3 regions of the Vibrio cortegadensis genome follow, and region 3 is predicted to be linked to each of the others. Evidence: predicted binding sites of a transcription regulator. Region 3 holds the regulator's gene; each other region holds the start of a gene.
The links. Region 3 encodes CRP, which controls carbon source genes, mostly activating them, when cyclic AMP is high. Its sites were predicted from a motif close to TGTGANNNNNNTCACA; they were not measured.

Region 1 (10,604 bases), 180 kb from region 3:
ATCTCCAGCTGAAAAGTTTTTAATTACTCTCCCTTTCGTTGGCCATAACCATTTGGAAACTTTACTGTTTTTAGCTACCACTGGCGTGTTAACCTTTTTAACAGTTTGTTTACCTTTAGAACCAACATACTCCTTTGGTTTAGATTGTTCAACCTTCTTTGGTGGGTATTTTTTAACCGTCTTTTGTGCTTTAACGGGTTTTGATGATGCTGTTGGTGTTGAGGCCTTAACAGGAGTACTGACTGCGCTTTTGGTCGCTACAGCACCAGCAGTCACAGCAGCTACGGCGACAGCTTTGCCGTAACTTGGAGCAACATAAGCTGGTCGCCAGAGTTTTAACTTTTGTCCAGGGTGTATGGTATAAGGTGAAGATAAGTTGTTATTGTGGATAAGATCTTTCACATCTTTATTAGTGATATAAGCAATAAAATAGAGCGTATCGCCTTTTTTTACTTCATAGAAACTGCCTTTGTAACTACCGCGCCCAATCGAACTGTAATCTTTACTTAACCCAGTAACAGGCGCAGGAGTTTGTGCGGCGCACCCTAACAGAACACCGCATATAATAAAGTAAATGACACTTCGAATAAGACTCTTCATTCTTAGGCTAAATCACCAGCAATAAGTGGTACAAAACGCACCATTTCTATCGTTGAAGAGTGATACTCATCACCCGATCTCACAATTTTCAGTAGCTGCTGTTCATCGCCACCAACTGGGATTAGCATTCGTCCACCATCTTTTAGTTGAGATAATAGTGCCTGAGGAATACTCTCTGGTGCTGCGGTTACAATGATTGCATCAAAAGGGCCTTTCGCAGCCCATCCTTGCCACCCATCCGCATGTTTAGTTGATACGTTATAAATATCCAATTGCTTAAGACGCCTTTTGGCATCCCATTGAAGTGACTTTATTCGCTCAACGGAATAGACATGATTGACCAACTGTGCCAGCACTGCGGTCTGATAACCCGATCCTGTCCCTACTTCGAGTACTTGGCTATCTCGCTTTAGTTCTAGCAACTCAGTCATCTTCGCAACTATGTATGGCTGAGAGATCGTCTGACCGTGCCCAATGGGTAATGCATTGTTATCATAAGCTTGATGTATCATTGCTTGAGAAACAAAGCTCTCTCTTGGCAAAACACCAATAGCATTTAATACTGCTTGGTCCTGAATACCATGTGTAATCAAAAATTCAACCAATCGATTTGCTTGAGGGTGACTCATTTCACCTCCCCCTTTAACCACGTATCCATGCTACGCAATGACTCATGAGCAGTGAGATCTACTTGTAATGGTGTAATCGATATATAGTGATTTTCTATCGCATGAAAATCAGTACCTTCGCCCGCATCTTGCTCTTTTCCTGGAGGTCCAAGCCAATAAATATCATGTCCACGCGGATCTTTTTGTCGAATCATCGCCTCTGCATGATGACGAGCACCAAGACGAGTGACCTGAGTTCCAAGTAGTTGTTCAAAGCCAACATCAGGGATATTCACATTCAGCAAGCGATTGGTGGGAATCGGAGCGGCGATATGCTGCTCAACCAATTGCCTAGCTACTTTTGCTGCAGTAGCGAAATGCTCCTTTCCAGCCAAAGAGAATGCGATGGATTGAACCCCAAGAAAGTGCCCCTCCATTGCCGCCGCAACCGTCCCGGAATAAAGAACATCATCACCTAAATTAGCGCCATGATTAATGCCTGATAACACTAAATCTGGCAGGTCATCTTTCAGTAATTCATTCAGAGCAAAGTGAACACAGTCTGTCGGAGTCCCTTGAACTGAATAGGTATTGGTCACAATCTCTTGCACTCTCAGCGGTTGCTCCAGTGTTAATGAATTCGAGGCTCCAGATCGATTACGATCCGGAGCAACAATGATAATTTCCGCGAGATCAGACAATACCTCTGCTAATGCATGAATTCCCTTAGCATGTACGCCATCATCATTGCTAAGTAGTATTTTCATTGACCTTCCCTTTTCTGCACTGTGTTCATTTTTCGTTTTGTATTTACTATTTTATCGTAAAAGCATCAAAGTGTTAGTATTGACGCTCAACTGGGATCTCTTCTATCAACTCACGAACGATTGCTGTAGCAAAGCATCCCGCATCGAGTGAGAAACGAAGAGTCACGTTATCTTCTTCTATTTCCCACGAGAGGTTTTGCGGCTTAAGTGCAATTTCACGACGATCGTGACGCATGCGGTTACCGCGGATAAGTGCCATCAAATCAGGTTCTGCATCGAGGTGAACTTGCTCTAATGCGAGTACCTCTTCCTGAGTAGGCAAGGCATTGTCACCTGCAAGAGCGGCACTGATAAAGACTTCTCCTGCATTGAACTTATCTTTACATTGATCAGCATTCTCTGCCGTAACCAATAGTGGTCTTTCATTTGATACCAGAAGATCACCATTCAACACTTGGTTGAAGACTGATTGTTCAATACGTTCAGACACGATCAGATTAAAAATCCATGAACGCGCCGCAGACAAATACAAACTGCGTTTATTCTGGTTACGCGTACGGACATTCTCTTTGCCCCAACGACGCGCTTCAACTAAGTTATTACCTTGGTTACCAAAACGCTGTGCGCCAAAATAATTAGGTACGCCACACTTTTGAACCTGTAGCATGCGTTTAACTACATCTTCCACATCTGATACTTCAGACAGAGTAATTTCAAAATCGTTTCCGACAAGATCGCCTGGACGTAACTTTTTGTTATGACGGTCAGTCGCGAGGATCTCAATGCTTGGATGCTCAGCCAAAAATGCCGAAAAATCGGGCGTGTCACCTTTAGGCAGATGAACACTCAACCATTGCTCTGTCACCGCATGACGATCTTTCAAACCCGCCCAGCTGACATTTTTAGATTGCACACCGCACGCTTTCGCTAATTCATTAACAACAAAACTGGTGTTTTCACCTGTCTTACGAATTCGCACCATTAAGTGCTCGCCAGATCCTGTAAATTCAAAACCCAGGTTTTCGCGTACTACAAAATGTTCGTCTTTTGCTTTGAGTTTTGCTTTTGCTGTTGGTTTACCATTAAGGTAAGCCATTGAAGATAAAATGTCTGACATATCAATTCTTTAAATTAAGTGGATAATTAAACTAAGCTTTCGTAATCACAACAACCGCTTCACAAGCGATGCCTTCTTTGCGTCCGGTAAAACCAAGGCGCTCCGTTGTTGTCGCTTTCACATTGATGTTCTGTAGTTCTGTTTGTAAATCTTCTGCGATGGCTTGGCACATTGACTCTATATGAGGAGCCATCTTAGGCGCTTGAGCAATAATGGTAATATCGGCATTACCAAGCATATAACCACACTCTTGCACGCGGCGATAAACATCTTTCAATAATTCGCGGCTATTAGCACCTTTCCATTTGTCATCCGTATCAGGAAAATGACGACCGATATCGCCTGCAGCAATAGCACCAAGTAGCGCATCAGATAATGCGTGTAAGGCAACATCACCGTCTGAATGAGCGATCAACCCCTGCTCATAAGGGATAGATACGCCACCAATAATAACAGGGCCTTCACCACCAAATTTATGGACATCAAAGCCATGGCCTATACGAATCATTGTTGTTCCTTATTTTTGCTTAAGTAGAAGTCAGCAAGCGCGAGATCTTCGGGTTGAGTGATTTTAAAGTTATCGGCACGACCAATCACTAATTTAGGTGTAAAACCTAAAAGTTCTAAAGCGGATGCTTCGTCGGTAATATTCGCACCTTGCTCTAAGGCGGTTGATAATGCAGTGGTGAGTTGCTCAGTTTTGAACATCTGCGGCGTTAGCGCATGCCACAAATTTTGTCTTTCTACTGTGTGATCAATATTACTCTGAGAATTCCCGCGTTTCATGGTATCTCGAACTGGCGCAGCCAAAATACCACCAACAGGATGTTCAACCGATTGTTGAATCAGGTTATCAATATCCGAAATTTGAAGGCAGGGACGAGCGGCATCATGCACCATCACCCAGTCGCTAGGACGATTCTCTGACAAGTAGTTCAGTCCAGACAAAACAGAATCAGCCCGCTCTTGGCCTCCTGAAACCCGAATGACATTAGGATTATCAGCTAAAGATAATTCAGGGAAATAGGGATCATCATCGCTAATTGCCACTACGACTCGCGGTATCAGATCATGCTGAAGTAGCGTTTCAACGGTATGCTCCAAAATGGTTTTGCCATGCAGTATCAAATATTGCTTAGGTCGATCCGCTTTCATACGGCTACCAACACCAGCAGCAGGCACAATCGCAACAACAGGTTGGGTATAACTCATCATCTATTGAAGATCCTCATCGATCAGACGATAGAAGGTTTCTCCCTCTTTGATCATACCTAGCTCATTACGCGCACGCTCTTCAACCGCATCAAGTCCTTGTCTGAGGTCATCGATTTCGGCAAACATCTCATTATTACGAGCTTGTAATTTTGTATTTACTTGTTGCTGAACGTCAATTTCATTATGGACGCTGTAGTAATCAGAAATACCATTTTTTCCCAGCCACAACGTATATTGCAACCAGCCTAAAAGTATCACCAATAACAAGGAAAATAGTCGCATAGTTCCAATCGTATTAATCAAGTCGGGGGAATAAATTTCTAATCCACATATATACCATAATAGGGGTCTATGGGCGAGGTATTGAAGCGATGAGGTGGGATATGTGAATGTTTCAGATATAAAAAAACGCCTCCATGAATGGAGACGTTTTTAAAGTATTAAGTTAATAATTAACTAAGATAAACTTAGATATTATTGACCTTTAACTTCTTTAAGACCGTTGAAAGGTGCTTTAGAACCTAGAGCTTCTTCGATACGGATTAGTTGGTTGTACTTAGCAACACGGTCAGAACGGCTCATAGAACCAGTTTTGATTTGACCTGCAGCTGTACCTACCGCTAGATCAGCGATAGTTGCATCTTCAGTTTCGCCAGAACGGTGAGAGATTACTGCAGTGTAGCCAGCGTCTTTAGCCATCTTGATTGCAGCTAGAGTCTCTGTTAGAGAACCGATTTGGTTGAACTTGATAAGGATAGAGTTAGCTACGCCTTTCTCGATACCTTCAGCAAGAATCTTAGTGTTTGTAACGAATAGATCGTCACCAACGATTTGAAGTTTGTCGCCTAGAAGTTCAGTTTGGTGCTTGAAGCCAGCCCAATCTGATTCGTCAAGACCGTCTTCGATAGATACGATTGGGTATTGGTTAGCAAGGTCTTGTAGGTAGAAGTTGAACTCTTCTGAAGTGAAGATTTTGCCTTCGCCTTTCATGTTGTAGTTGCCAGCTTCTTTGTCGAAGAACTCAGATGCAGCACAGTCCATCGCTAGAGTAACGTCTTTACCTAGAACGTAACCAGCAGCTTCTACAGCTTCTTTGATTGCAGCTAGTGCAGCAGCGTTAGACTCAAGGTTAGGAGCGAAACCACCTTCATCACCAACAGCAGTGCTTAGGCCTTTAGCTTTAAGTACTTTAGCTAGGTTGTGGAATACTTCAGCACCGATACGTAGAGCTTCTTTAAGAGTTTTTGCGCCAACTGGTTGGATCATGAACTCTTGGATGTCAACGTTGTTATCAGCGTGCTCACCACCGTTGATGATGTTCATCATTGGTAGAGGCATAGAGAACTGACCAGCAGTACCGTTTAGTTCAGCGATGTGCTCGTATAAAGGCATGCCTTTAGCAGCAGCAGCCGCTTTAGCGTTCGCTAGAGAAACAGCTAGGATAGCGTTAGCGCCAAACTTAGACTTGTTTTCAGTACCGTCTAGGTCAAGCATGATTTGGTCAACGTCAGCTTGAGCTTTCGCGTCTTTACCGATTAGAGCTTCAGCGATTGGGCCGTTTACAGCTTCAATTGCTTTAAGAACACCTTTACCTAGGAAACGTGATTTGTCGCCGTCACGTAGTTCAAGAGCTTCGCGAGAACCAGTTGATGCGCCTGATGGTGCAGCTGCCATACCTACGAAACCACCTTCTAGGTGAACTTCAGCTTCTACTGTTGGGTTACCACGTGAATCGATGATTTCACGACCTAGAACTTTAACGATCTTAGACATTGAATGTTTCCTTCTCGTTGAATATAAATGTCAAATTTAAAAGGTAGCCGCACAACTTACGCCACTACCTGTATTCTTGTTCTTACTTTTCTAACTCACCACGCTGGAATTCACCAGCTGCTTTCACAAAACCTGCAAATAATGGGTGACCATCACGAGGTGTTGATGTGAATTCTGGGTGGAATTGAGCTGCAACAAACCATGGGTGGTTAGGGTTCTCAATTACTTCTACCAACTTCTTGTCTGCAGATAAGCCAGATACTTTTAGACCAGCTTTTTCAATTTGCGGACGAAGATTGTTGTTCACTTCGTAACGGTGACGGTGACGTTCATGGATAGTCGCGCTGCCGTATAGTTCGTAAGCTTTTGTGCCTTTTGCAAGGTGACATAGCTGAGAACCAAGGCGCATCGTGCCACCAAGATCTGAAGTTTCAGTTCGCTCTTCTACTTTACCTTCGCCATCAGTCCATTCTGTAATCAGACCAACAACAGGGAATTTAGTTTCTTTGCTAAATTCAGAAGAGTGTGCACCTTCCATATTCGCTACGTTACGTGCGTATTCGATAAGAGCAACTTGCATACCTAGACAAATACCTAAGTATGGAACTTTGTTTTCACGTGCGTACTGAGCGGCAAGGATCTTACCTTCGATACCACGATCACCAAAGCCACCAGGAACTAAAATTGCATCTAGACCCTCAAGTACTTCTGTACCTTTAGATTCTACATCTTGTGAATCTACATATTTAATTGTGACGCTTAAGCGATTTTTCAAGCCCGCATGTTTTAATGCTTCGTTTACTGACTTGTATGCGTCTGGTAATTCAATGTATTTACCAACCATACCGATAGTCACTTCACCAGTAGGGTTCGCTTCTTCATAAATTACTTGTTCCCACTCAGAAAGATCAGCTTCTGGAGCATCAATACCAAAGCGCTTACAAACAAGATCATCAGTACCTTGCGCTTTAATAAGTTGTGGGATCTTGTAGATTGAATCTACATCTTTCATTGAGATAACTGCTTTCTCTTGTACATTACAGAAAAGAGCAATTTTCTTACGTTCGTTTGCTGGGATAACACGATCTGAACGACAAACTAGGATATCTGGCTGGATACCGATAGACAGTAGTTCTTTCACTGAGTGTTGAGTCGGCTTAGTTTTAAGCTCGCCCGCAGCGCCTAGGTAAGGTACAAGCGTTAGGTGCATGAACATTGCACGTTCACGGCCTAGCTCTACTGCTAGTTGACGAATCGCTTCCATAAACGGTAGTGATTCGATATCACCAACAGTGCCACCCACTTCTACAAGGGCAATATCATGACCTTCAGCACCTGAGATTACACGCTCTTTGATCGAGTTAGTAATGTGAGGAATTACCTGAATCGTTGCACCAAGGTAATCGCCACGGCGCTCTTTACGTAGAACGTCGGCGTAAACACGACCTGCTGTGAAGTTGTTACGCTTGGTCATTTTGGTACGAATGAAACGCTCGTAGTGACCAAGGTCAAGGTCAGTTTCAGCGCCATCTTCCGTGACAAACACTTCACCATGCTGAGTTGGGCTCATTGTGCCCGGATCAACGTTGATGTAAGGGTCAAGCTTCATCATAGTCACTTTAAGACCACGAGCTTCTAAAATAGCTGCAAGCGATGCCGCTGCAATACCTTTACCTAGAGAGGATACAACCCCGCCAGTAACAAAAATGTAATTTGTTGTCATGTTTAACCTGAAATTGGTTGAATGAGGGAAATGGACTACTTCTGGACGGGATGAAAATATACCAGAAGCCCTTTATCGCCACAACGTGAAACTTATCACAGTCGAAATTTTATTTTTTTGCTTCAAATCAATTCCGTTAGAAAGTTTCTATTTTGTTTTTTCTTCGATCTTCACTTCATCCCACATCCTGTCTAGCTCCGGCAGTGAAAAGTCGCCTAATTCCTTACCTTGATTTTGTACTTTTTTTTCAATTCCATGAAAGCGACGTTCAAATTTTAAATTTGCTTTGCTTAACGCCGATTCTGGATTTTTTCCTAAATGGCGGACCAAGTTCACAGTTGCAAATAGCAGATCGCCTAATTCTTCTTCGACTAAATCTTCATTTGGGGTGACTTGAAGCGCTTCTTCCAGCACTTCATCCACCTCTTCTAGAACTTTATCAGCGACAGGGCCAATCGTGTCCCAATCGAACCCATATTGAGCACATTTTTTTTGAATTTTATTAGCTCGTGATAATGCAGGTAACGATTTTGGTATTGAGTCTAGAATACTTTTTTCTGTTTTGCCTAATTGTGATTTTTCTTTGATTTTTTCAGCTTCCCAATTTGCATTCAGTTCTTCATCACTTGAGAATGTTTTATCCGAAAACACATGCGGGTGACGACGAGTTAGTTTCTCATTAACACCATCTACAACATCATTAAAATCAAACAGTTGTTGTTCTTTAGCGATCTGACTATAAAAGATAACTTGAAACAATAAATCGCCCAGTTCTTCTTTCAAATTTGACCAATCTTTATTATTAATCGCATCCACAACTTCATACGTTTCTTCAATTGTATGCGGCACAATGGTTTCAAACGTTTGTTTGCGATCCCATGGACACCCACTTTCCGGGTCTCGCAACTGAGACATTATTTCTAATAACTGTTCAATGGATTGAGCCATGCTAGCACCTTAGTTTTTAGTTAGAAAAACACCGCCATATAGGCGGTGCTGATTATATTTAAAGCCTTCAATGATGCCGTTACGTTAACCTAGACGCTTCACCGACATCACATCTTTCAATTGCTCTAAACGCACGATGACTCGGCTTAGAACATCAACATTGGTGAGTTCTAAGTCAAAATCCATCACTGACATTTGGCGTTTGTAGTCTGTGCGGCTTTTCATTGTCGTAATTTTTATTTTTTCATTCGCTAACAGCGAGGTAATGTCTTTCAGTAAACCACTACGCTCAAGCGCCTCCACTCTTAACGTCAGAATGTAAGAGCCAACGAACCCACTTCCCCAAACGGTATCGATGATCCGTTCAGGCGCATGTAAACTCAGCTCTCCAAGTTGCTCACAGTCTGCTCGATGCACTGAGATACCGCGCCCTTGGGTGATATAACCTTTAATGACATCACCAGGAATTGGCTGACAACAGCGCGCTAAGTGAGTCATTAGGTTATCAACCCCTTCAACGACAACCGCATCTTTTTTCGGTCGACTCTGTTGAGCGGGTTTGTTTTCTGACTCTTGCAGTTTTTCTAACGCTTTTTGATCTTCTTCTTCAGCCGTAGGCTTATTTACTAACGCATTAATATGGTTAATAACCTGATTAATGCGTAGATCACCGCTGCCAATACCCGCATACAGTTCATCGTTAGTATTGACGTTAAATCGCTTCAGTGCATAACGTTGGGCATCTTTAAGAGTTGCCCCTACTTTCGCAAGTTCAACTTCAAGGATCTCACGTCCGGCCTCAAGATTCTTCTCTCGACCTTGCTTACGGAACCAAGCATTGATCTTCGCTCTTGCTCGACCTGAATGAACAAAACCTAAAGACGGATTCAACCAGTCTCGTGATGGGTTCGGCTCTTTTTGAGTTACGATTTCAACTTGATCGCCCATACTCAACTTATGAGTAAACGGAACAATTCGTCCTGCGACTTTGGTACCGATGCAACGGTGTCCCACTTCAGAGTGAATGTGGTATGCAAAATCGAGAGGGGTTGCTCCCATAGGTAAGTCGACGACATCACCACGCGGAGTAAAGGCATAAACACGATCATCAAACACTTGGCTGCGCAATTCATCAAGCATTTCGCCAGAATCTGACATCTCTTCTTGCCAGTCAATTAGCTTACGAAGCCATGTGATTTTTTCATCATAGCCGCTACGACCTGCCGATGCGCCTTCTTTGTATTTCCAGTGCGCCGCCACCCCGAGTTCAGAATCGTCATGCATTTGCGTAGTACGGATCTGGATCTCGATGGTTTTCCCTTCCGGGCCAAGCACCACGGTATGAATCGATTGGTAACCATTTGGTTTAGGGTTCGCGACGTAATCATCAAATTCGCTTGGTAGGTGCTTATATTTAGTATGAACCACACCAAGTGCCGCATAACAATCTTGCAGTTTATCCGCGATGATACGCACTGCTCGAACATCGAAAAGCTCATCAAAAGCTAAGCTTTTCTTCTGCATCTTGCGCCAAATACTGTAGATGTGTTTTGGTCGACCGCTCACTTCAGCATTAATTTGATAACCTTTCATCTCAGAAGAAAGATCCGTCACGAAGTCTTCAATATACTGCTCGCGGACGATGCGACGCTCAGATAATTGTTTAGCGATTTGCTTATAGGTTTCAGGCTGTTGGTAGCGGAAAGCGTAATCTTCAATTTCCCACTTAAGCTGACCAATACCCAGACGATTCGCGAGAGGCGCATAAATATTGGCACACTCTTTTGCTGCCGCGCGACGCACCGCATCAGGCTCGTCTTTTACTTCTCGAAGATTACAGATACGCTCTGCTA
Region 2 (10,604 bases), 830 kb from region 3:
TATTTAACTAGAATTATCGGTTGAAAGCTCTTTTTATCGCTTCTAATTAGCTCAAACAAAGCATTGTCAAAGACACATAAGTTAATAACTAATTGCTATATGATTTTTACAGCAATCACTTTTCCATTGTGCTTTAATTAGATTCATAGAGTGAAAGCATGCTCATAAAAATAATAATTTGTGCCGTTAGTACAAAATCAATCAAGGAGTGGATAATGAGATTATTGATCTGTCTATTAACCTTGATTGCGCCTGCTTGTTTCGCAACCACACTTCCACAACTTCCCTCTTCGCTGAATGCCTCTCCGCACCAGTTTTTCCTTTCTAGTGAAAATCAGTTCAACGAAAAATTTGATGTCTGGAACATTGATGGTGGTTACTCATACAATCTATTTAACTCTGTGGATTTGTATGTGGGGGCTCATGTCAATAATTCTGCACTTGGCAGCGATAATGGTTTTCTTAGTGGCGTCAGTTATAAGGTGAGTGAGCGGATCATTGTGAAGAGCACTCTGCGCTCGACAAACGTTGAGATAAATAATGAGAAACAAGGTGTGATGGCTGCTGAGATCTCAAGTCGAATGCGCTTGTCTGACAATCTAGATTTACATGCCACTCTCGATTACCAAGAGTGGCAGCAAGGTATTGAAGTCGGTTTAGGCTTTCGTTTTTAATATACTTCCGTTTTTAAAATGAAAGTAAATCCTTTGATGTGAGTATCCCATTCCAGTCGGAATAAATATAATCACCCGGTTGAATTAACTGATTTTGTATCGTCAGCGTCACCTGCGTATCACCTGCTCCGCGCTTCTCCGTTTTAAATGGGCAACTACCTAACGCTTTAATCCCGAGATCCATTTGAGAGAGCATAGCTACGTCTCTTACAGCACCATAAACAATGATGCCTTCCCAATGATTCTCAATCGCTTTAATCGCTAATTGATCCCCAAGTAACGCTTTTTGGCATGAACCATTGCCGTCAACAAATAACACTTTCCCTTTGCCGTTTTGGTCTAATATATCGCGAACTTTTGAATTATCGTGATAGCACCTTACCGTCACAATCTCGCCCCAAAAGGCATCTCGTTGGCCGAAGTTTTGTAGTGGTAAGTTGAGTAGTGTGACCTTATCTTCATACTGATCACAAATATCAGGGGTTATATCTTTCATCATTCCTCCATGAGTTCAGAAGTCATTATCCCTATAAATTATAGGACTAATAACAACTTTAAATTTTACTACGCCATCATTTTTCACATCTGGCGTCTTTCCTTATCGCAATCCTAGGATAAAAAAAGTCTGTTTTCGGTCAGAGTAGAGCAAAAGCAAAGATCGAAAACTAAAAAATTGGACTGAGGTCAAAACTCGTTAAAACGTCTATAATCTTATTAAGAAATTTACGGTTTCGTTACCTAAGACAAATAACTGTACTCTAAATTCAGAAAAATTTCTTATTGATATTGGTTTCTTATTCTGTATTTTCAATTTATAGAGGCAGTAATATATAATTTAAAACATAAAAAACAGATTAAATTACAGTGCTTTATAGACTAATTATAATTATATCATTAATTAGAAGCTAAATTCATCTCTGAATAAGAGCGCAACTCAAGCTATCATTCAGTCATATTGATACATGTTTTGGATTTTCTGCATACTATTAATATTTGTTACATTTCATCTCTTGATATAAATCAACAAAGTGAATGGAATTAACATTCTAGCATTGTTAGCAAGCTGTTAAGATTATAGAATCCGCTCATTAACTGGCAGAATAATGAAAGACGTAACGGAAACCTCGTTCTTTGGCAACTTTCCATGGATGGCGGATAGCTTAAGTAAGTGTATTTTTGAAAACTTTAGTTTATTATCAAAAAAACATTACCTGTATGTTATATTTTTGCCTAGAATTTATTCTATTAGCACAATTTCGTCACAAATTTAGGTACCGCCAATGCAAACCCCGCAGATTCTTATCGTTGAAGATGAGCAAGTAACTCGTAACACTCTTAAGAGCATTTTTGAAGCAGAAGGATATGCTGTTTTTGAGGCTAGTGATGGTGAAGAGATGCACCAAGTGTTATCTGACAATCAAATTAATTTGGTTATCATGGATATCAACTTACCTGGCAAAAACGGTCTATTACTCGCTCGTGAACTCCGTGAACAAGCAAATGTAGCGTTAATGTTCTTAACGGGTCGTGATAACGAAGTCGACAAGATCCTTGGTCTTGAAATTGGTGCTGATGATTACATCACTAAACCATTCAACCCACGTGAATTAACTATCCGTGCGCGTAACCTATTGAACCGCTCTATGAGTGCTAACACAGTTCAAGAAGAGAAACGTAGCGTAGAGAAGTATGAGTTCAACGGTTGGATCCTAGATATCAATAGCCGCTCTCTAGTAAGCCCTGACGGCGAAGGCTACAAACTGCCTCGTTCTGAATTCCGCGCATTGCTGCACTTCTGTGAGAACCCTGGAAAAATCCAAACTCGCGCAGACTTACTGAAGAAAATGACAGGCCGTGAGCTAAAACCACACGATCGTACTGTTGATGTAACGATCCGTCGTATCCGTAAGCACTTCGAATCTATTTCAGGTACTCCTGAAATCATTGCAACGATTCACGGTGAAGGTTACCGTTTCTGTGGCGATCTAGAAGAATAGATTTCACTGAAAACAGAGTATCAAAAAAGGGATAATGCGAAAGCATCATCCCTTTTTTAGATCTGAGCCCTTAAAACGTAAGGCTTAGGTTTTAGGTTTTAGATCTTAAGCTTAGAGCTTAGGTCTTAGTAAATAGCGTCAATATTGACACCTTTCTCGACTAACCACTCCACCTTGTCTTCGTTTTTCGTTTCTACGGCGATATCAATCGGCAGGTTTGGAAGTACATCTAATTGCCACTGAAAAGCGATTTCCCACGAGTTTTCACTGTGAGTTCTCACTTCTATCGCATCTCCATCTAAAAGCCATAGGTTCTCTCCTTGGCGTAAGGTCACGCTGTTCAACTCAAGTGTCGCAGGTAAGCTAGTATCAGATTTTAAATAGATAGAACCATTTAATGTCTGCTCTTGTGCCTCCCCAATCTGTGGCATCTTATTGACCCACAAATTGCTGCTTAATTTAACTTCCGACTGAGCAACTAACATCTGACTATCTTGCTGCCAATCAACTTGTGCTGTTGAACAACCTGCTAATACAAGCATGCATGCGAGTGTTAATTTTTTCATAACGTTACCTTTGGTTTAGCCAATCTTTTAATACTTGAATATCATGCTGATACTCATTCTTTATTTCTTCTACCCAATCAGAGATATTTTCCCACCATGCTGGAGCATCCGGTGTTTGAGCTTTTTGAGCAACACTTTGGATATGCTTTAGTCCAATCGAGCCAGCCGCACCTTTGATTTTATGAGCTTCCGATACAATACTCGGTTTATCTTTAGCTATCATATTTGAATCGAGAATCTCTAAATAGCTGGGCATCATATCTTCAAACATAGCAATACTATCAAACACAGGCTTCGTGCCAACAATATCGATATACGATTCCAACATGGTCAGATCCAGCAGTCTAATTTCAATTTCTGTTGGTTCACGCGCCTTGGTTTGTTCTAGCACGGGTGGATGAACCTCTGGTTTTGACTCTGTTGATTCAACCGCTTGTTCTATTTCAATAAGCTCTGTAATAGCATCTTGAATGGCCTTCACAGTTAAAGGCTTGCTGATCGCTTCATCCATGCCATTTTCAAAATACTCACGCTTATCTTTTATCACATTAGCAGTCAGAGCAACCAGCGGTGGTAATTGAGGGTAATGCTCTCGATAATATTTCGCGACATCAAAACCTGTCATATCCGGTAATTGAATATCCAGTAAGGCCAAGTCGTAAGCATCAGGTTGGAAATTAGCAATGGCCTCTTCACCTGTCATCGCGACAGTAACTTGGTGCCCTAAGTTTTCCAGCAACGAACGCGCCACGGTGACATTCAATTCAATGTCTTCAACCATAAAAATATTAAGACTTTGTTGAGCTCGTGGTTGCTTGCGAATAGGAGTACCTTCTTGAACCAAAGGAACTCGGATATTGACGGTAAATGTACTACCAAACCCTTCCTCACTTGTCAGGGTTATGTCTCCATCCATTAAATTAATCAGTTGTCTTGAAACCGCTAAACCAATCCCTGTTCCCACCGCATGTAAATTGTCTTTTCCTGATTTAACTTGGTAGTACATGGCAAAGATTTTATCAATTTCATGCTCCGGTATCCCAATACCACTATCTTCCACTTCCATGGTGATATCGGCAAATTCGTCACCAATATCAGCACTGACGTTCATGACGACACCACCTTCTTTGGTGAATTTCATCGCATTACTAATCAGGTTCCACAGTACTTGGCGTAAACGCGTGGCATCTACTTTTATTGCGGTGGGTAGGTCACTCAATCTTTCAAGATCAAACCTTAAGCCTTTCTGCTCAGCCATGAGAGCGGAAATACTCTCCATTTCTGACACAAAATCATCAAAATTCAGCGGCACGGGTAAAAGCTCAAGTTTACGACGATCAAATTTATCCATATCGATAATATCATTGAAGATATGGCCTAAAGTGACCGCACTCACTTTGATGGTTTGCATATGCTTACGTTGCTCGTCAGTCAGTTGAGTTTCTAACAACATCCGACTTAAACCAACGATACCATTTAACGGTGTTCTGAGTTCATGACTAATAGTGGAAATAAAAGTGGTTTTGTCACGGCTCGCTTTTTCAAGCGTCTCTTGGTATTCCTTACGCTCTGTAATGTCTCGACCAAAGCCAACCAAGCCAAGGTGACGTCCATCTTTGTTATAAAATGGCACTTTACGAAGTTCAAAGTAGCTCTTATGCCCATCAGGATACTCTAGCCACTGCTCATAAGTCAGAGCTTGATTATCACTAAAGACTTTCTCATCTGTCTCTACCACTTGTTGCGCGATCTCTTTGCTGTAGACATCCCATGGGGTCAGCCCCACCAGTTGCTGCTCTTTTTTACCCGTCAACTCTTCAACTGCACGGTTACAGCCAGAAAATACCCCATCGGCATTACGGTAGTAGATCAGGTCAGGGGAAGCATCGATAAATGAGCGCAGTAGCGCCGTTCTTTCTGCAAGTTCAACTTGAGTCCGCTCTCTTTGATACACTTCATTCTCAAGATCTTTAATTGCTTCTTCTCGAGCTTCTTCCGCTTTCTCTCGCTCCTCAATCTGCTGATTAAGTTTTGCAATATTTTGTTGTAAACGCAGATTAAGCTCTTGATCGCGAGAACGCATATCTTTTAATTTAGAGACGAGTTTAGAGAGACGTTGACGAGACTCTTCGAGCTGATCAACCACAACTGAAAGGAAATAGACGGCCCACGGAGTAATCAGCAAACCAAAGAAGACAGAGCGAACGATATCAATATCGCCAACGCCACCTTTCAACGCTAAGGTAATACCAACTTGGACAACAACGGCTAAAGCGACAAGCGCGAGGGCTAATAAGATAGAAAATCGGAGAATGCCCAATTTAACCAACAGGTCAACGTAGTATTGGGCGAGGTTTTTCATGGGTTTCATCAACGGCTCCATGCGATAAGACTCAGAACATTCTAACCTGTTTAAACTCAACAGGTAAGCTAAGCCCATCACATGGAATGGTATAACTGTAAATCAAATGAACGTTATCACTGCTCGTCACTGCCTGCAGAATAGATACACGTTTGATTCCGGCCTTGAGCTTTCGCTTGATATAACGCTTTGTCAGCATTCGCAACCGCAACTTCTGCAAGTTCATTAAACTTAGGAACACACGAAATCAAGCCAATACTGATGGTAATATGGTCGGAGATCAGTGAGTCATCATGTTCGAGTTGTAAGCTTTCGATCTGGGCATGTATCCGTTGCGCGACTAACTTCGCTCCTTCAAGCGTCGTATTTGGCAGAATGAAAGCAAACTCTTCACCGCCATATCTTGCAACACAATCGGATGAGCGATTCAAAATTTGCTTAAAGACATTCGCCACTTGCACTAATGCATCATCGCCCTTTTGATGCCCATAAAGATCGTTGTATCCTTTAAAGTAATCAATATCACAAAGCATGATAGAAATCGGTAATCTTTCTCGGGAGTGATGGGGCCATAATGTGCTTAGTTGTTCATCAAAACGGCGACGGTTAGGCACTTGAGTCAAGCTATCAATAAAACTTAAACGTTCGAGCTCTAAGTTAGCTTTTTCCAGTTTCTGTTCAGCAAGATAGCGTTCTGAAATATCACGAGCCATAACTAGCACACCATTAGTACCTGATGCAGGATCCCAAAATGGCGACTTAACCACGTCATACCAAGTAAACTCCCCTCTGCTAGATCGAACTTTATCAATGTACCTGAGTGATTTATCTTCGTGTAAAACTTGCCTATCCGTTTCAGATAATCGGCTATACATTGAATCAGGAATGACATCTTGTAATCGTTTACCGATAAGATCGTCGACATGATTTATCCCCAATGCGTGAACAAATGGTTCATTACACGCTTGATAAATCATATTCTCATTGAAGATACCGATTGAGTCAGGGCTAGACTCTAAGATGTTTTGCAGAATGGTATCACGCTGTGCCAACGCGACTTCAGTATCTTTACGCCGTTCCATTTCGTCACGTAAATTCTGCTGAATATTGTGCCATTCCGTTACATCATGGCTGATGCAAAGAGTACCTAAGGGTTTCCCTTCTTCAGACATCAATACACTTTGGTTAGTTTCAAGCAAACAACTGCGGCCTTCAGGTGAAATAGTCCACCTTTTAGAACTGGTGCGATTTCTTACGCCTTCTTCAATCTTAACATCGCCTTCATCAAGTCGATTCAGCCAAAAAGAGTCGAATGCACGGTTAGTGGCTAATAATTTATCGTCACTATCTTTAATATAGATAAGCTCACTCAACGAATTGAGTGCCGTTTTGGCCACGCTTAATTTTGCTAGCTCTTGCTTATGCTCTTCGTTGGTGGCTTCACGTTCAATTACATAAATTAACCACACGCTTTCTCCTTGGTAAGCCACTTTTCGACCTGAAAAGCTGATCTTTACCGATTCATCACTGGATACTGGCCATGATCTATTTAATCCTCTAAATTTTTTTTCGGTTAAACCATCAAAAAACGAGAGGAAATAATCGGAAGGAATTGATTCTGGCATCAGGTGCATATTACCGACTAAGCGAATGCCTAGTAATTGCATAGAGTGTTGATTAGTAAGTAGTAATTCACCTGTCTTTTCACTGACAAGCATAAGCGCAAGAGGAGAGCCTTGGATCAATATGCTCAATTGGCGCTGGTAATGGTTATAAGTAAACCATATGCTAAAAATGCATATTATAATGACGAGAATGACAGCGCCGTATCCAAAGGCTGGCTGCCATAACCAGTGCCACAATTGATCCATTAAATAACGTATCCATATATTATTTCTTAACTATTAAACAATATATCAGCTTATACGTCAGTTATCTTTATTTCGTCAGCTATTTTGTCGAAAGTAACTGTGGCTTGGTATAGACAAAAGCCTCTTCAGTTAAGCTTCCTTGAGCTCCCTGTCGATTTAGACTTCGACCAATTTCAGTCATCGCTAACCAACGGTTTTCACACCATAATGGAGAAAGCAGTGTTGGTCGGCGAGCCGCAGAAGAGACTCGATGAAATACAATATCAGCAGGCGTCATGCGGATCATATGACTGGCGATATCCACATACTCTTCTAACTCAGGCGCTTCCAATCGCCCCGCTTTCCATGCTTTAGCCATCGTGCTTCCTTCCACAATATGCAAACCATGCAACTTAATACCATCAGTGCCCACTTCGAGTACTTTTTCCAACGTTTCAATGTTGTCTTTTTTGGTTTCTTTAGGAAGGCCTACAATCAAATGAGTGCAAATCTTAATGCCTAATGCGCGAGCTCGTTTGGTTATTTCTGCATAACATTCAAAGTCATGGCCTCGGTTAATTCTTTTCAACGTATCGTTGTTTGCTGTTTGTAAACCAAGCTCTAGCCAAATTTCATAACCTTGATTGACGTATTCAGAGAGCAAATCTAGTACCGCATCAGGTACACAATCAGGCCGGGTGCCTACGCATAGACCAACAATATCCGCTGCTTTTAATGCTTCTTCGTACATATTTCTTAATACTTGCACTTCCGCGTAAGTGCTCGTGTAGGCTTGGAAATACGCGAGGTATTTTTTTGCACGGTGAATTTCACCCGCACGATCTTGCAGTTGATCAACAATGCTTTTTACTTGAGTCTGTTCGTCAGAAAAAGAGGCCACATTACAAAATGTACACCCTCCTTTACCAATCGTCCCATCTCGATTAGGGCAGCTAAAACCGCCGTGCAACGTCAATTTATGTACTTTCTCACCATATCGACGCTGAAGATCTTGACCCAAAGTGTTTACTAATTCATGTAATTGCATATTTAAACTCGTTGAACAAATAAGAATGAATCTCAGTTTGATTCATGAAAGTAAATTACATCCCTGCAAAATAAATCCGGCGATACTAGCAACAGGTATTTAAATTCAACCTAACAAATATCAATAAACATGCATTAAATAAGCGTTATTTACTTAATGTTGCACAAATGTTACTCGATATATTCATTTTCGCGCGAAAAAAATGGTCTACAGAGGGCAACTTTCGTTGGAGTTTAATAAAACAAAATTGTAGGATACTTACACTTATTCGCATTTTTTGTGACTTTTATTACACGTGCATATGCGGATAAGTCGGTGATATTTAGCTCCCACCTATATAAACCACTAGTTTGTGGCTTCAATTAAACGGATATCACTAAGGATTGTTTTTTTCGCAAAATTTTTCCTGCGAAAGACAGAAAGGACTCAAGCTAGCCACACACATAGGCTGGTTTAGATTCATAAATATAAAAGGACAAGGTTCACTCGCTTAGGCAAAGTGCGCCTAGATTAAACTGGAAGGATGTATCTATGGTAGATCAAGAGCAGAACTCACAGGGTCTGTATACTCCTGAACTGGAGCATGACGCTTGTGGTATCGGTTTTGTTGCGCATCTAAAGAATCGCAAATCTCATGATGTAGTAACTCAAGCACTCGATATGCTTGCACGTATGGAACACCGTGGCGGTCAAGGCTGCGATCCGTGTTCTGGAGATGGTGCAGGTATCCTGCTACAAAAGCCTCACGAATTCTTACTAGAAGAAGCCGTAAAGCTTGGGATTAAGCTACCATCTTTTGAAAAATATGGTGTTGGTGTTGTACTTTTCCCTAAAGATGAACATAAGCGTGCGCAGTGTCGTGACATTTTAGAACGCAATGCACAACGCCTTGAGTTAGAAGTTATCGGTTACCGTGAACTTCCAACTGACAATTCAATGATTGGTGCAGATCCATTAAGCACTGAACCTCAATTTGAGCACGTGTTTATTTCTGGCGGACCGGGGAGCACTCCAGAAGAGCTTGAACGTAAACTGTATGTTCTACGTAACTACACCGTTCGTGTATGCCTAGAAAGCGTGTCAAATATTGGGGATGACTTCTACATCAATTCGATGTCTTACAAGACGGTGGTGTACAAAGGTCAGCTAACGACTGAGCAAGTGCCTCAATATTTCTTAGATCTTCAAAACCCAACGATGGTGAGTGCCCTAGCGCTTGTTCACTCTCGTTTCTCTACCAATACATTCCCACGCTGGCGTTTAGCTCAGCCTTTCCGTTACATCGCGCATAACGGCGAAATCAATACGGTTCGTGGTAACTTGAACTGGATGAAAGCGCGTGAAGCGATCATTGAATCTGATCTTTTCACCAAAGCCGAAATCGACATGCTTCTTCCTATTTGTCAGGAAGGCAGCTCGGATTCATCTAACTTCGATATGGCACTAGAGCTTCTGGTTCTTTCTGGTCGCAGCCTGCCACATGCCTTGATGATGATGATCCCGGAAGCGTGGCAAGAAAATAAAAATATGGATCCAACTCGTCGTGCGTTCTACCAGTACCATGCGAACGTAATGGAACCATGGGATGGCCCGGCATCTGTCTGTTTCACCGATGGTGTTCAAGTTGGTGCCACACTAGACCGTAATGGCCTACGTCCTTCTCGCTACACAGTAACCAAAGATGACTTCCTAGTGATGGCGTCTGAATCTGGTGTGGTAGAAATTGAGCCGGAAAACGTTGAGTTCCGTGGTCGTCTTCAGCCAGGGCGTATCTTCGTTGCAGATCTAGAACAAGGTCGCATCATTTCTGATGAAGAAGTGAAAGATGGCATTGCCAACGCGCAACCATACGAGAAATGGGTTGAAGATAATCTTCTGAACCTCAAAAAACTGCCTGATGCAGAAAACGAATTCAGCCAACCGACACCAGAAAAGCTACTACACAAACAGCAAGCGTTCGGTGTAAGTTCAGAAGAAGTAAATGAAATCATCGTGCCGATGGCGAAAGATGGCAAAGAGCCTCTTTCTGCAATGGGCGCTGACTGGCCACTAGCGATCCTTTCGCACCAGTCTCAACATCTATCCAACTACTTTAAACAGTTGTTTG
Region 3 (10,604 bases):
CACCTTGTTCTTACGCCCTGATTTTCGTAAAGGCTTGAATGGTCGTTTGATGTCTAAGAGCCGTTTTTTACTGATGGCTGAGCATCCACACCGTTTTTCAAAGACCATTTTTGCTGAAATGCGCGGTGTATCGGATGCTGATGGCAACTCTCCATTCTGGCAGTGGCTACAAGAGCACTTCTTCTCGATTGATTTTACTCTTGCAGATTACTTAACCGGAATTGGTAAGAAAGGCTTTATTGCCGATCTTATGCCGAAGTTGCCGATTTACATCAACTTGCTGAGCCAAGAAGCTCAAGATGTGATTGGTGTTGTACATGAAAATACTCGACCTGCATTGAAGTTACTTGAAAATGAAGGGTTCACCAATCGTGGGTACGTTGATATTTTCGATGCAGGCCCAACAGTAGAGTGTGATTTACGTAATATCGATTCAGTGCGAGATTCGATTCGTGCGAAAGTGGTGATTGCTGAACATTCAAGTTCACAAGCTTACTTGATGGGGAATACCTCGTTTGAAAACTTCCGAGCAGTGGCGGCGAAAGGTGCGTATGACCTAGCCAGCGAAAGTGTGATTCTATCCTCTGAGGTGGCGGAAGCGCTTGAAGTGAATGAAGGTGATTTTGTTCGGTTATTAGCGCAATAGATAAATGATTGTGCGATGTGATTAACAAGCTATCTCATTGTCATAGCCAGTCAACAAATCATTGGCTGGCTATGTCGATAGGAATTATTTAGAAGGAATTAAGATGACTCAATGGATCGCAGGTGAATGGGTTGCAGGACAAGGTGAAGCGATGACTTCACTCAGCCCTTTCAATAATGATGTCATTTGGCATGGTGATAGTGCCACTCCCGCTCAAGTTGAATCTGCGGTTAAATCCGCTCGCTTGGCATTTCAAAGTTGGAAGCATCTTTCATTTTCAGAGCGTGAACAGGTTGTACTAACGTTTGCTGAAAAAGTGAAAGAGAACAGCGAAGAGATCGCGCAGATCATCGCAAAAGAGACGGGTAAGCCAATTTGGGAAACGCGTACTGAAGCGGGTGCGATGGCGGGTAAAATTGCTATCTCAATTCGAGCGTACCACGAGCGAACGGGTGAAGCTTCTCGTGAAGCGGCAGGCAATCAAATAGTACTGCGCCACCGACCTTTAGGTGTTATGGCGGTATTTGGGCCTTATAACTTCCCAGGTCATTTGCCAAATGGTCATATTGTACCTGCGCTTCTTGCGGGTAATACCGTGGTCTTTAAGCCATCAGAACAGACACCTTGGACAGGTGAATTTGTGATGAAACTGTGGCAACAAGCGGGTTTGCCTGCTGGTGTCATTAACCTTGTACAAGGGGCAAAAGAGACGGGGATTGCGCTTGCTGATGCGAAAGGAATTGACGGTGTGCTCTTTACGGGCAGTGCGAATACCGGACATATCCTTCATCGCCAATTTGCAGGGCAACCAAGTAAAATGCTGGCGTTAGAGATGGGTGGTAACAACCCAATGGTCATCTCTGATAAATACGGCGATTTAGACGCGACGGTATACACCATTATCCAGTCGGCCTTCATCAGTGCAGGTCAGCGTTGTACCTGTGCACGTCGTTTGTATATCCCGTTTGGTAGCAAAGGGGATGCACTTCTTGAGAAGTTAATCAGTGCGACTCAAAAGATTCGAGTTGATCAACCGTTTGCTGAGCCAGCTCCGTTTATGGGCCCACAAATTTCAGAAGCGGCAGCGAAGTTTATTTTGGATGCTCAAGCGAACCTGCAATCGTTAGGTGGTGAAAGCCTAGTACTTGCGAAAGGCTTAGAGGCGGCGTTTGTGACTCCGGGTATTATCGATGTCACACAAATCGTCGAACTGCCGGATGAAGAGTATTTTGGCCCGTTACTACAGGTTATTCGTTACGAAAGCCTTGATGCGGCGGTTGAAATGGCAAACGATACTCGATTTGGCTTGTCTGCTGGACTGGTGTCAACTGACGATGGTGAATGGGATTACTTTGTGGATCACATTCGCGCGGGCATCGTGAACCGTAACCGCCAATTGACCGGAGCGAGTGGTGATGCGCCATTTGGTGGCCCTGGCGCTTCTGGTAATTTACGACCAAGTGCTTACTACGCTGCTGACTATTGTGCTTATCCAATGGCATCAATGGAAGGTGAAGAGACATTACTCCCTGCTACCTTTAGCCCTGGTCTAGAGCTTTAGGGCTACGGTAGGCGGAAACCTCAATTCAGTACTAAATGGTTATCGAATGCAGAGTGATACAGCATGAGATAACCTTTTTTCTACAGCAAACTCGGTCTACAGACCCTAATAAATACAACAAGGAGGCGTCATGACGCCAGATGTTTTATTTGAATCCCTATGGAAAGATTATATTCAACGCCTTTGCCCTTCTGCGGATAAGGTTCATCAATTGCTTCGCGAAGATGCTGAGCTGATTAATGATCACATCGCACTTCGAACGTTTAATGTTGCTCCTCTTGGGATTGAAACCTTAGCGAAGCCTTTTTTAGCATTAGGGTATAAAGAGTGTGGTGATTATCTATTTGAAAGCAAAAAGTTGGTTGCCAAGCATTATGAACATGATGATCCAAACCAGCCCAAAGTCTTTATTAGTGAGCTGAAAGTGGAAGAGTGCTCTGAAGCGTTACAAGCCATCGTCGCTAAACTGGTGGAACAAGTGGATGCTCAACAATTGAAGACTCAGGACTTTTTATACAGCGGCCGTCAATGGGAACTGAGCTTTGAAGATTACCAAACTCTAGCAAAAGAGAGTGAATACGCCTCTTGGTTAGCTGCTCATGGTTATGGTGCTAATCACTTTACAGTCAGTGTGAATCAATTAAATGACTTTAGTGAAGTTCAAGAGGTGAATGATCATCTCAGTAGCGTTGGGTTTGTTATCAATGGTTCTGGGGGGGAGGTTAAAGGCTCACCAGAAGTGCTATTGGAGCAATCATCGACCATGGCCGATCGCGTATTGGTCCAATTTACTGAGAGTGAACAAGTTGTCCCTGGCGGGTTTTACGAGTTTGCGAAACGTTACCCAATGAATGATGGTCAGTTGTACACGGGTTTTGTTGCTGCGTCAGCCGATAAGATCTTTGAGAGTACAAACGGCTAGATCATTAATACGAGCGCATGGCGTAACAATTAGCTAATAAAAAACCACCAATAGCGATATTGGTGGTTTTTAAATTTTATAGTGTTTTCAGTAACGCGAACTAGCGAGTACCGTAAACTACAATTGTCTTACCGTGAGCTGAAATCAAGTTCTGCTCTTCTAGCATCTTCAAGATACGACCAACCGTTTCACGAGAACAGCCAACGATTTGACCGATTTCTTGGCGAGTGATCTTAATTTGCATGCCATCAGGGTGAGTCATTGCATCAGGTTGTTTCGCTAGGTTTAGTAGCGTTTGTGCAATTCGGCCCGTTACATCTAGGAATGCTAAGTCACCTACTTTTTGGCTAGTAACTTGTAGACGGTTTGCCATTTGCGCTGAAAGACGCATTAGGATGTCTGGGTTTACTTGGATAAGTTGGCGGAATTTCTTGAAAGAAATCTCAGCAACTTCACAAGGAGATTTTGCTCGAACCCATGCTGTACGCTCTTGGTCTTCTTCAAAAAGACCTAGCTCACCAATGAAGTCACCTTGGTTAAGGTAAGACAAGATCATCTCTTTGCCTTCTTCATCTTTAATTAGTACCGCAACTGAACCTTTCACAATGTAATACAAAGTTTCGGCTTTTTCACCTGCGTGAATCAGCGTACTTTTTGATGGGTACTTATGAATATGACAGTGTGAAAGAAACCACTCTAATGTTGGGTCGGTTTGAGGTTTACCTAGAACCATAATATCTCACTTCCTCTGCAGGGTACGCTTGCTGCTTTCCATAATTAGCAAAGCCTAGTAGTAGGCAGTTCCGTTAGGATAAGAGCACTCTTGTTAGTGCTACAAGCTATCTTGTGTTTCGGTTAGGAATAGTATCCTTTTTCCTAATCCATTTCTTGATTTTAATCGTGTCATTGCCACGATCTTCTACGCAAAACTGTGCACATGATCACGGTATGAAAAGTAACCGAGATTTAAGCGTGATGACTAACCAATTTTTCCTGTTTCAATCAGCTGTTGCAGGATTGGTCTCACGATGAGTTCCATGGCAAAACTCATTTTCCCTCCCGGCACAACCAGGGTGTTATGGCGTGACATGAAGGAGCCATCAATCATGGCTAATAGGTACGGAAAATCAACATTTTTAATCCCACGTAGACGAATGACAACAAAGCTTTCATCTAAACTTGGGATGCCTTTTGCATTCAATGGGTTTGATGTATCAACGGTTGGCACTCGCTGAAAGTTGATATGAGTGCGAGAGAATTGAGGGGTAATATAATTCAAATAGTCATCCATTGAACGAACGATCGAATCCATTACCGCTTCTCTGGAGTGGCCACGATCTCGTGTATCGCGAACAAATTTCTGAATCCACTCTAGGTTGACTATTGGCACCATGCCAATCAATAAATCGACATGCTGTGAAACGTTGATGTCGCCATCTACGACCCCACCGTGCAATCCTTCATAGAACAACACATCAGAGTCAGATGAAATGTCCTGCCATGGGGTAAAAGTGCCGGGCATTTGGTTGTAGGGTACCGCTTCATCGAATGTATGAAGGTAACGCCTTACTTGGCCAACACCCTCATTGCCATACTCTCTGAAAAACTCAGCCAAAGCAGGAAAGTCATTCGCTTGAGGGCCGAAATAACTGATGTGTTTACCCTGTTCTCGGGCTTTGCGTATTTCCACATCCATCTCAGGGCGTGTAAAACGGTGGAAACTATCTCCTTCAACCCATGCCGCTTTGACATCCATCATATTGAACATCTTGCGGAAGGCTTCAGAAGTTGTTGTAGTACCAGCACCGGAAGAGCCAGTCACTGCGATTATTGGGTGTTTTGCGGACATGACAAACCTTGTCTTGAAGTAACGTACTTGTTAGCAATCGGTAACACTATAACACGTAAATGTGATCTGTCATGGTCTGCTATGCGGTTAAACTCGATTTCGAATCTGAATATCAACGGTTTCATGTAGCTCAGAAAATACGACGTTTGCCTCTCCGGACTTAAGTTGGATAATGACCTGATCCACTTTATCTTGCAGTGAAAACTCAAACTCGCCGTAATCGGTGCCTTCTCTAAGAACAAACTCTTTGATTAAGTTTTGTAACGTTTCAGGTTCGATCTCTTGCCACGGGATGATCATACATACCTCTGAATTTTTGGTTGGGAGTGGAATGCTAGGATATGAAGCGAGAGGCTTTATACCCAAGTTGATCCCAAAAACCAATACCGTATTTACATTTCACTCATTTATCTGGGATCGGGTGGATCCTAGCGTTTACATTATGATTGGTTCAGAAAGCTTTCGTAATACGCAGGAATGGCCTCTTCTAGCCAGAAAGTTGGTTTGAGCGCATGGCCAGTTAAAAAGCCGACATGACCACCTCGTTCAAATAATCGGTAGTCAATATTCTCAGGCAAAACAAAACGAGGGATCACCGCATCGGTCATAAATGGATCATCTTTGGCATGAATAAACTGAGTTGGAATGGTGATCTGTTTGATCTTATGGATCCCTGAACACTGCTGGTAATAGTCTTCGGCGTTTTTAAATCCATGAAGAGGTGCGGTGATCAAGTCATCGAAGTCGTACAAGCGAGAGACTTGTTTAATGCAATTGTCGGTTACCCCGAGCTCTTCACTCAGTAAATGCTGCTTTTTGAGTGCATTGTGCTTGAGTGAATTGAGTAGGTAGTTTCGATAAACCTTGGAAAAGCCTTGCTCAATACGCGAAGAGCAGGCAGCGAGATCAAGAGGAGCAGAAACGATGGTTGCGGCATCAAGAATAGGGTCATCTCTATAAGACGCCAAATAGTTGGTTAACATGTTTCCGCCCAATGAGATCCCAATGGCCACTTTGGGTTGGTTGGGAAATTGCTGCTGAATATAGTTTAAGAAAAGACGCGCATCTTCTGTTTCGCCAGAGTGATAGGCTCTTGCCAGTCGATTTGGTTTTCCACTGCATCCACGGAAATGCATCATGACTGAAATCCAGCCATCTTGAGCAAAAGCATTCATTAACCCGTTGGCGTATGGGCTATTGAAGCAACCTTCTAGTCCATGAAAAAGAATGAATACCGGTTTCGTTTTGGCTTGCTTAGTCGTCCAGTCTTCACTCCATGCAAGATCAAGAAAATCCCCATCAGGCGTATCAAGAGTTTGCCAAAGAGGATCAAATAGTGCTTTTTTTCGAATAAAGCGCGGCATCAATGTCTGCAGGTGAGGATTACTTAGCCCTTTAGCTGCTGTGAATATAGTCATAAATCAAACTCATTCATTGGGTTGGAGTGGAGTAGTGTTTGAAGCGCAATGAGCCCTTTCTTTAGTTGAGCTTGGTTGATTGGCGAGCTAAGTGCAAGCCTTACCGCAGGGGAAATACTGCCTGCTGGTGGGGAAAATAGTTCTCCAGATTTCACCACAACCCCCATTTCAGCGGCTTGAGCGACGAAATCACTCAATCGCCAGTGCTCTGGGAGTGGTAACCATAAATGGAAGCAATCTCGCTTATACACTGGCTGAAAAGGGGAGAGATATTCGAGGGCTATCGCTAGCCGTTGCTCCATTTCCTGACGAATAATATCAAGCGTTTTATCTGCATCCCCATTGGCGGTCATTTCACACGCTAAAGCGGTCAATAGAGGGCTCACCATCCAACTGTGATTTTGCAAGGTTGAAACCAAAGGTTGGTAGAGTTTCTTCGGGGCGTGTAAGTAGCCCACTCGCAATCCGGGGGCTAAGCATTTAGAAAAAGCGCCAATGTGAATCACCTGCTCAGGATCGAGATTCACCATTGGAGGGTAAACCTCAGCGGCAAGCAATCCGTTTACATCATCTTCAATGATCAATAGATCATACCGCTTACAGACTTCGAGTATGTCGAGTCGCCTCTGTTGAGACATGATGGCCGTCGTCGGGTTTTGAAAAGTTGGGGTAAGGTAGATAAAGCGTGCTTGATATTGTCGGCAAGCCGCTTCTAATTCCGCAGGTGTAATCCCTTGTTCATCCATTTCGACCCCTTTGACCGATAGCTGTTTTTGCCTCGCTAAACTGAGGAGGCCGGGATAAGTACTTTTTTCTACCAGTAAGGTGTCCCCTGCGCGCGTGAAAGCATCAATCACAATTTGAACAGCATGTTGAGCGCCTGAGCTAAATAGTAGCTGCTGTGGGGATAAGTGAACGCCTTTGCTATCGAGCCAGTGGCAAATCTGCTGCTTATGAGACTCTAATCCATGAGGTTTTTGGTACAGCATCAGTTGCTCAATCAGTTGGGGGGATTGCGAGAGGGTCGCCATTGCCTGATTAAGCATATTACTCCGCTCAATATTTGGCGGAATGTTATAGCCAAAATTGCACTCATCTGGATCTTCGGTGCTCTCTTCAAAACTCCAACTGCTCTTGTTTTTATCGGCAATAAAAGTTCCAGATCCTACTCTTGCTTCAACAAGCCCACGTCGTTCTGCTTCTGCATACGCACGAGTGATAGTGCCAACAGTCACTTGTAATTGGTCTGCAAGCTTGCGTTGAGTCGGTAACTTTTGATTGGCTTTGAGATCCCCATGATCAATTTGCTTAGAAAGCTGATCAGCGATCTGTTTGTACATCGGTGTTGTACTTTGCTTAGACAGCGTCATTTCTTGAATTGTCATGGTGACAATAAACCTTTTGCTAATAATAAAACGCATTGTTATGGTTATTGTGTGCAAAGTGAAACAAAAACTCAACAATTAGTTATCTAAACGGATAGTTGTATCGATACAATTTCAAGGGGTGTTCAATGGAGTGGCAATTTTTTCTATCCGTAGCATTATTTGCATTGGTGATGACAGGCACGCCAGGGCCAAATAATGTCATGTTGACCGCCTCTGGTGCTAATTTTGGCTATCGTCGGTCTATCCCTCACTTTATCGGTATTGGATTTGGCTTGATCAGTTTGATCTCCCTGAATGGCCTGGGGCTTGGCGTATTGTTTCAAACCTATCCTGAGATCCAAGATGCTTTGAAGATCCTCGGCAGTGCTTATTTACTCTACTTAGCGTGGAAAATCGCTTTTTCCAGCGCGATGAGCAAAGGGGAAGGTAAGGCAAACAAACCGATGACTTGTTGGGAGGCGATTCTATTTCAATATTTAAATCCTAAAGCTTGGATGATGTCGATTACAGCCGTTGGATCCTTTGCGTATTCGGGCAAGGATTACTGGTGGTCGATTGCTGCGATATCTATCATTTTTCTACTTGTTCAGGTACACACGTCATCGGTGTGGGTTGGGTTTGGTGCATTCATTAGGCGTTGGCTATCAACCCCGAAAGCATGGCAACGATTTAACCTCGGTATGGGGACTTTAACCGCGAGTTGTGTGGTGTTTATCTGGTAATAGTAATGTCACGGGTTATGGGTTATGGGTTATGGGTCTAGCTATTTGCGATTTTTGGCGCGGGTTCTGAAAAGGCGGGATAGAGTTGTTCACCGCCGAGTTGACGGCAGTAACGCAGAGTCAGTGGTTCACTGTAGTTATTGTGTAGGCGAAGTGCATTAATACAATCGACGAGATCAGACTGTTGTTGTCGTTCTAGCTGTAATTCAAATTGTAACGCTTCTCGGTAGAGTGAGTCAGGAGTGTGGGATTTGAGATGGCGACGAAGCTCTCGGTAACTATGAAGCAGTGACTCTGAACGGCCAAGGCACTCTTGTACCTTATGCCATTCACTTTCTTGGAAGGCAACCTGCTGTTCGTCGAGCCATTTGAGCAGTAGTAGCAGGTTCACATTCCCGTGGAATTGATTTTGGAGCGTTAAGCACGCTTCTTTAACTTCTCGCACACTGTAATATTGCAAGCTAAATTGCCATAAGCGTTCTAAGGTCAAAGATATGTTTACGTGCTCTTGGCTCATTCGATACTAAATTCCTTTTCCATGGACTCAAGGTCTTCTTGTCCAGACATCCATTCTAACTCTGTCTCTTCCAATTCCGATTTGCTTGATGCTTGTAGCGCGAGTACTTGAGTAAGTTTAGCTTTATTTTCTGCATCATAAAGTGATGTGTCTGATAATTGTAGTTCTGCTTCGCTTAACTGTTCGCCTAATTTATCCATTTTCGCTTCAAGCTTGGTTAAATTTTTGCGGATAGGGGCGGTCAGCTTTCTAAATTCAGCTTCACGACGTTTTTGATCTTTCTTTGATGCCGCACTGTTTGCGCCGTCTTTTGTTGGAGCGAGAGCTTGTGCTTCTTTTCGCTCTAGTTTTTGTTGATCGGTTAACCACTTGTAGTAATCAACTAAGTCACCATCAAAAGGCGCAACTTGACGATCATGAACTAAATACAGGTCATCGGTCGTGGCACGCAGTAAATACCTATCGTGGCTGACAATCACCATCGCACCTTCGAAGGTTTGCAGAGCCATGGTTAACGCTTGACGCATATCCAAATCAAGGTGGTTGGTTGGCTCATCGAGCAGTAGTAAGTTTGGTTTTTGCCAGACTAATAGTGCCAATACTAAACGGGCCTTTTCACCACCAGAAAATGGCGCGACTTTATCAAGGGCTTTTTCGCCATTGAAACCAAAGCTGCCGAGGTAATCTCGTAGTTGTTGTTCTGTATGTTGTGGCGCAATCTGCATCATATGTTGCAGTGGCGTCTCTTCTGGATGCAAGGTCTCAAGTTGGTGCTGAGCGAAATAGCCAATCTTCACACCTTGAGAGTAATTGAATTCGCCAGATTGCGCTTCAAGTTCACCAGAAAGTAATTTGATCAGCGTTGATTTACCCGCACCATTGCGACCCAATAAGCCAATCCGACTTCCCGGAACGAGGTTTAAACGAATCTTTTCGAGGATAAGGTTGTTGTCGTAACCCGCAGACACTTCATCCATCATCAAAATTGGGTTTGGCAGAGCGGATGGCTCTCTAAACTCAAAGCTGAACGGATTATCGAACTGCGCAGGTAGCACTTGTTCCATCTTCTCTAAGGCTTTGATTCGGCTCTGAGCTTGGCGAGCTTTCGACGCTTTGTAACGGAAACGGTCGATGTAGCTCTGCATGTGCGACATTTGTTTCTGCTGCTTCTGATACATGGATTGTTGCAAGATCAGCTTTTGAGCACGTTGCGTTTCAAATGACGAATAGTTGCCAGTGTATTCATTGAGTAACTGGTTTTCGACATGAATAATTCGGTTTACGATAGGGTCTAAGAAGTCTCTATCGTGAGAAATTAAGATCAAGGTACCAGGGTAACTCTGTAACCAACGCTCTAACCACATGACCGCATCCAAATCCAAGTGGTTGGTCGGTTCATCGAGTAACAGAAGGTCTGAACGGCAAAGCAGAGCTTGAGCTAAGTTCAAACGCATACGCCAACCACCAGAAAACTGAGTGAGATTCCAACTCATCTGCTCTTGACTAAAACCAAGGCCATCGAGTAGTTCTGCCGCGCGAGCATTAATGCTGTAACCACCAATCGTCTCTATTTTGCCATGC

Region 1: OCV39_RS02300 (CTP synthase) is a predicted target of CRP. The motif match lies at 7,888-7,903, and genes of this name have one in related genera.
Region 2: gltB (glutamate synthase large subunit) is a predicted target of CRP. The motif match lies at 8,776-8,791, and genes of this name have one in related genera.

Annotation. Positions count from the first base shown of each region.
Region 1 covers NZ_AP025472.1:471,168-481,771, reverse strand. The annotation lists gene nlpD (murein hydrolase activator NlpD) at 1-600, opposite strand, end outside; gene OCV39_RS02335 (protein-L-isoaspartate(D-aspartate) O-methyltransferase) at 603-1,229, opposite strand; gene surE (5'/3'-nucleotidase SurE) at 1,226-1,975, opposite strand; gene truD (tRNA pseudouridine(13) synthase TruD) at 2,049-3,092, opposite strand; gene ispF (2-C-methyl-D-erythritol 2,4-cyclodiphosphate synthase) at 3,124-3,600, opposite strand; gene ispD (2-C-methyl-D-erythritol 4-phosphate cytidylyltransferase) at 3,597-4,307, opposite strand; gene ftsB (cell division protein FtsB) at 4,308-4,589, opposite strand; gene eno (phosphopyruvate hydratase) at 4,782-6,080, opposite strand; gene OCV39_RS02300 (CTP synthase) at 6,163-7,803, opposite strand; gene mazG (nucleoside triphosphate pyrophosphohydrolase) at 7,951-8,751, opposite strand; gene relA (GTP diphosphokinase) at 8,836-10,604, opposite strand, start outside.
Region 2 covers NZ_AP025472.1:2,573,925-2,584,528, forward strand. The annotation lists gene OCV39_RS12080 (hypothetical protein) at 201-674, shown strand; gene OCV39_RS12085 (putative 4-hydroxy-4-methyl-2-oxoglutarate aldolase) at 688-1,170, opposite strand; gene arcA (two-component system response regulator ArcA) at 1,955-2,671, shown strand; gene OCV39_RS12095 (hypothetical protein) at 2,797-3,237, opposite strand; gene arcB (aerobic respiration two-component sensor histidine kinase ArcB) at 3,242-5,608, opposite strand; gene OCV39_RS12105 (GGDEF domain-containing protein) at 5,716-7,470, opposite strand; gene OCV39_RS12110 (TIGR01212 family radical SAM protein) at 7,550-8,497, opposite strand; gene gltB (glutamate synthase large subunit) at 9,029-10,604, shown strand, end outside.
Region 3 covers NZ_AP025472.1:286,954-297,557, forward strand. The annotation lists gene astA (arginine N-succinyltransferase) at 1-646, shown strand, start outside; gene astD (succinylglutamate-semialdehyde dehydrogenase) at 750-2,207, shown strand; gene OCV39_RS01270 (DUF1338 domain-containing protein) at 2,338-3,129, shown strand; gene crp (cAMP-activated global transcriptional regulator CRP) at 3,230-3,862, opposite strand; gene OCV39_RS01280 (phosphoribulokinase) at 4,109-4,978, opposite strand; gene OCV39_RS01285 (YheU family protein) at 5,066-5,278, opposite strand; gene OCV39_RS01290 (hydrolase) at 5,419-6,396, opposite strand; gene OCV39_RS01295 (aminotransferase-like domain-containing protein) at 6,393-7,781, opposite strand; gene OCV39_RS01300 (LysE family translocator) at 7,910-8,506, shown strand; gene OCV39_RS01305 (TIGR02444 family protein) at 8,544-9,023, opposite strand; gene OCV39_RS01310 (ABC transporter ATP-binding protein) at 9,020-10,604, opposite strand, start outside.